DNA from 2 places in the Marinitoga sp. 1154 genome. Region 2 is predicted to be linked to the other one. Evidence: riboswitches for the same ligand, from Rfam matches in the RefSeq annotation. Region 2 holds a riboswitch; the other holds the start of a gene.

Region 1 (2,210 bases), on a different contig from region 2:
AGTTAATGCAGAAATAAATGAAAAAAATTCTATCCCAAAAGGCAAATCAATCCCATATACACTTTTAAGTGCAGTGTATATAATAGCGCCAAAACTTGCTCCGGAGGATATACCAATAATAAATGGATCCGCAAGAGGATTTTTTATTATCATTTGAAAATCATTTCCCGCAATTGCTAAGATTGCACCAATAATAATCGTTCCCAATATTCTTGGTAATCTTAAATTGAAAATTATTTTATTATACAAAGAATTTGAAGATACATTAAAAAAGGATAAAACAACATCTTTAAATGGAATCTTAACTGTTCCTAATGATGTAAATAATATTATAGAAAATAGTATAAAAATTAGCCCAAATATCAGGGAAAAAAACGGGGAAACTTTCCCCGTTTTTAATATTTTCATCTGTTTTCACTGAAGAGTTTGTTGAGCTCTCCTAACAAATCTATTAATCCAGTATTTGGCAAAGAAGCTTTATTTCCGTCTATTATAAACACCTTAGAATTTTTCACGGCATTAACATCTTTAAATTGTTCTGCATTCATTATTAGATTATAAGCGCCTTTATCCCCAGGATAATAAGAAGGAACCAAAATTATATCCGGATTTTCCTTTACTACAAATTCTGGCCCTATTGCAAACCAACCATTGTTTCCTGTATATGGAGCAGTTACATTTATTCCACCAGCATATGTAATTAATTCATTTAAATACGAACCGGTACCACATGTCCACATTTGTGATACACTACCGTATGCGGATAAATATATTACCTTTGGCTTATTTTTCCACGAAAATGAATTTTTTGCAATGTTTAACATTCTAACTCTTAACTTTCGCGAATAGTCCTGAGCAGTTTTGCCTTTTCCAAGTATTACACCTACAAGGGATAAATCTCTAAACATTTCATTTAATGTGGTGGGATTTATTACAAAAGATTTGATTCCAAATTTTTCTAATTTTGATACTTCGCCTTCCTGAAAACCACCGGTTAATAATACAACATCTGGATTTAGAGAAATTATTTTTTCCACATTTAGAGGCATCATATTTCCTATTTTTTCAACATCTGTTATATAAGAATCAAAATCTGTAACACCTACAACTTTATCTTTTGCACCTAATTTGATTATAAAATCAGAAATGGCTGGAGCTGCAACAACAATTCTTTCAACTTCTTTGTCAAATTTCACTACTCTTCCTAAATCATCCACAAGAGTTACTGGTTGAAAAGCAAACAAAGATAATGATAACACCAATAATAACGTCAAAAATACCTTTTTCATATATAATCCCTCCTATAAAAAATCTATTTTCCATCTTCTTTTCGCGAGAAGATGGAACAAATCCCTTTAAAATAGGTCTCCCGGCTTGTGGTTCTCTCTACTCTCAGCGCCTTCCCAGAGAAATGTTTCCAGTGGCATAAGTGCTGATTTCGTCCCCACTCACGGTGGCGCGCCCGCAACGGATTTTCACCGTTTTCCCTTACATTTTAAAGGAATTTTATTTAATTGTCAGTGATATTATAACATGAAAAATTAGTAAAGTAAATATTAAAAGTAAAAATTAAAATATCCTTTTTCTAAAACATAAAAAATCCCCGGGAAATCCCGGGGATTGATGACAAATCTTTAATTTGTTACAAGATTACCAAAGTTAATCCATTTATAGTCTTTTTCTAAATTCAAAGTATAAGGTGCTGAATTATTATCTTGTAGTATGACTACACCGTTATCTCCATCAGATACTATAGAATAGTATTTTGCTCCTGCTCCACCATTTCCTACATAATTAACGCTATATCCTGTTCCCTGAGTGTTATACTCTCCTGCTACATAATCATTATCACTATCCGGATCATTACCTGAAGTATGTAAAGCATCTGCATTAGTTAATGTTGTAACATCTGCTACTCTCATTATAACAACTCCTCTATTGCCTGCAGCTAATTCATAATATCCGGCCGCTCTTTGAACAATACCTGTAATTATTGCATCATCAAATCTTACTCCACCTTGTAATGTCCAGGTTAAAGCATCTGTCCCGTCAAAAGCGTATTTTACTACTGATAGTCCTTGCGTACCATCTGCTATGAAAACATAATCATTAGCTGTATCAACGTATAAATCAAAAGCGGTTCCCGATGTATCGTATCTATCCTGTGCATGATCTCCTGTATCTGGAAGAGCTGGGGAATTTGCTGTTGA
Region 2 (2,210 bases):
TGAATTCTCACCATCCTTACTGCATCTAAAATCATAGAATACATGTCTTCATAATAGCTTAATTCATTTTCTTTCAGTATTTTTTTTGCATTTTCCTCATTTGTTCCAGTTAATCGTATAAACAAATTAATTTCTGGATTTTGTTTTTTAAATTCTACTAAACCATTTGCAATTTCATCACACTTTGTTATACCGCCAAAAATATTTAATATAATTCTTTTTATTCCATTATCCTTTAATAAATTTAAAGCCTGTATTGTAATTTCTTTTTCTGCTCCTCCTCCAAGATCCAGAAAATCTGCTGGTTCTCCACCAGCTAATTTTACAGCATCCATTGTAGCCATAACTATTCCTGCACCACAACCAATTATGCCTATATCTCCATTTAATTTGACAAAATGAAAAGGATATTTTTCTTCTAAAAATTCCTTTACCCATTCTTGTCTAAATATAGCATTATCATCAAGATGCATTACGATATCAAGAGCATATATTTCTCCTTTACTATCTTCAACTAATGGATTTATTTCCAACAACGTTAAATCCTTTTCTCTAAATAATTTTCTTAGATTTGGTATAATTTTTTGTATTTTTTCTGGTAAAAACTCTTCGTAATTTTCAAAATTTAATTTTTTTATGCTATCTTTATTTTCTTCAATATCAATACCGCCATTTTCAGAATATAATATAATAATATCTTTTTTTTCTCTATCTAATACAAGAGAAATATAATATTCTTTTTCAAAAGGTATCATTTCTTCGATGAGAACACCATACGGTTTTTCACCTTTAATTTCCTTTTTTAACAGGACATTTGCTTTAGATATAAATTCATTTTTGTCTTTGGCAAATAATACACCACCAGCCTTCATACGACCTCCAACTAACACCTGTGACTTTAAAACTGCTGGTAAGAACTGAATCCTAATGTCGTTTTCTGATCTTATCAGATATGACGCTGGTACTTTAATCCCATACTCCTTTAGAAAGTTTTTTCCTAAAAACTCCTGAACTTTCATACTGCCACCTCCTATAAAAATAAAAATTCTATCCCAATTGCCCTCGCAAATGGGATTGCTCTGGAATTAAAGGCAGGTCTCCCGACTTCTGGATCTTTCTACTTCCAGCGCCTTCCCGGTTTATACCAGTGGCTTTTGCTGGTTTCGTCCCCAGTTACGGTGGCGGGGCCGTGACGGATTTTCACCGTCTTCCCTATTAAGATTACTCACCTTTAATTCCGGAGGTATTTACTTTTCATTGTTATTGTATCATAGATGTACTACATTTTCAATTGTCAAAAATCCAGTATTTTTCATTATAAATTCGTAAATTCTGATGTGAGAATTAAAAGGCTTTCTTAAACTTTTAAATTCTAAAAATTTTAATACATTATAGACAGCCAAAAATTAAAATAAATAAACTATGTACTATTTGTGGTAAAATGAATACGTATTATTTAACAGGAAGATTTCCTGTGGTGAATGGAAATTATATTAGGCTGATAACAGTTCAAAATAAATTAGAAAATATTACAAAAACCTTCAGTTTTTGAATAATTTTACGATATAATAAAAATAAAAGGTGAAAAAATGAAATATTAAAGAATTAAAGCATTTGCAAAATTAATAGGCAAAACACTACAAACGTTAAAAGTATGAGATTAAAAAGGCATTTTTAAAACGGATCATATTTTTGAAGTTGTGCATAGATATTATTCTGAATATGGATGTATATAAAAGTGCAGGACCTGCAACATGTGCAATTGTTACTTTGGAAAGAAATAATTATGAAAAAATAAAAGAGATCATTGATATACCTGTTAATTTAATTGGTGAATACATATAAATTTTTAATATATTAAAAGCTTAAAGCTATTCATTCGTCATATTTTTTAAAGAAAATTTTGATATAATAAGTAAAAAGTGTTTGGAGGTGTTTTTGTGTATAATCCGGAGCTGATTAGAAATATAAGCATAATTGCTCATATAGATCACGGAAAAACCACTCTTGTTGATAGAATACTGGAACTTACAAAAAGCGTTGAAAAAAGAAAGATGCATGACCAATATCTTGATATGATGGATATTGAACAGGAACGAGGTATAACCATAAAATCTCAACCTGTTAAAATTATGTATGATGCTAAAGATGGCAATACTTATGAAATAAATATAATAGATACTCCCGGTCATGTTGACTTTACATATGAA

Evidence for each region. A riboswitch is a leader RNA that binds a small molecule or an ion and turns the genes downstream of it on or off. The one in region 2 is predicted to bind cobalamin.
Region 1: it holds a riboswitch for cobalamin, as region 2 does, so the genes downstream of both, XO12_RS07200 (ABC transporter substrate-binding protein) here and XO12_RS05525 (ATP-grasp domain-containing protein) in region 2, are expected to answer to the same signal.

Annotation. Positions count from the first base shown of each region.
Region 1 covers NZ_LBFB01000013.1:35,401-37,610, forward strand. The annotation lists gene XO12_RS07195 (iron ABC transporter permease) at 1-408, opposite strand, end outside; gene XO12_RS07200 (ABC transporter substrate-binding protein) at 405-1,289, opposite strand; cobalamin riboswitch at 1,342-1,524, opposite strand; gene XO12_RS07205 (hypothetical protein) at 1,635-2,210, opposite strand, start outside.
Region 2 covers NZ_LBFB01000008.1:96,995-99,204, reverse strand. The annotation lists gene XO12_RS05525 (ATP-grasp domain-containing protein) at 1-1,019, opposite strand, end outside; gene XO12_RS05530 (CoA-binding protein) at 1-1, opposite strand, end outside; cobalamin riboswitch at 1,073-1,248, opposite strand; gene XO12_RS11485 (hypothetical protein) at 1,723-1,845, shown strand; gene lepA (translation elongation factor 4) at 1,941-2,210, shown strand, end outside.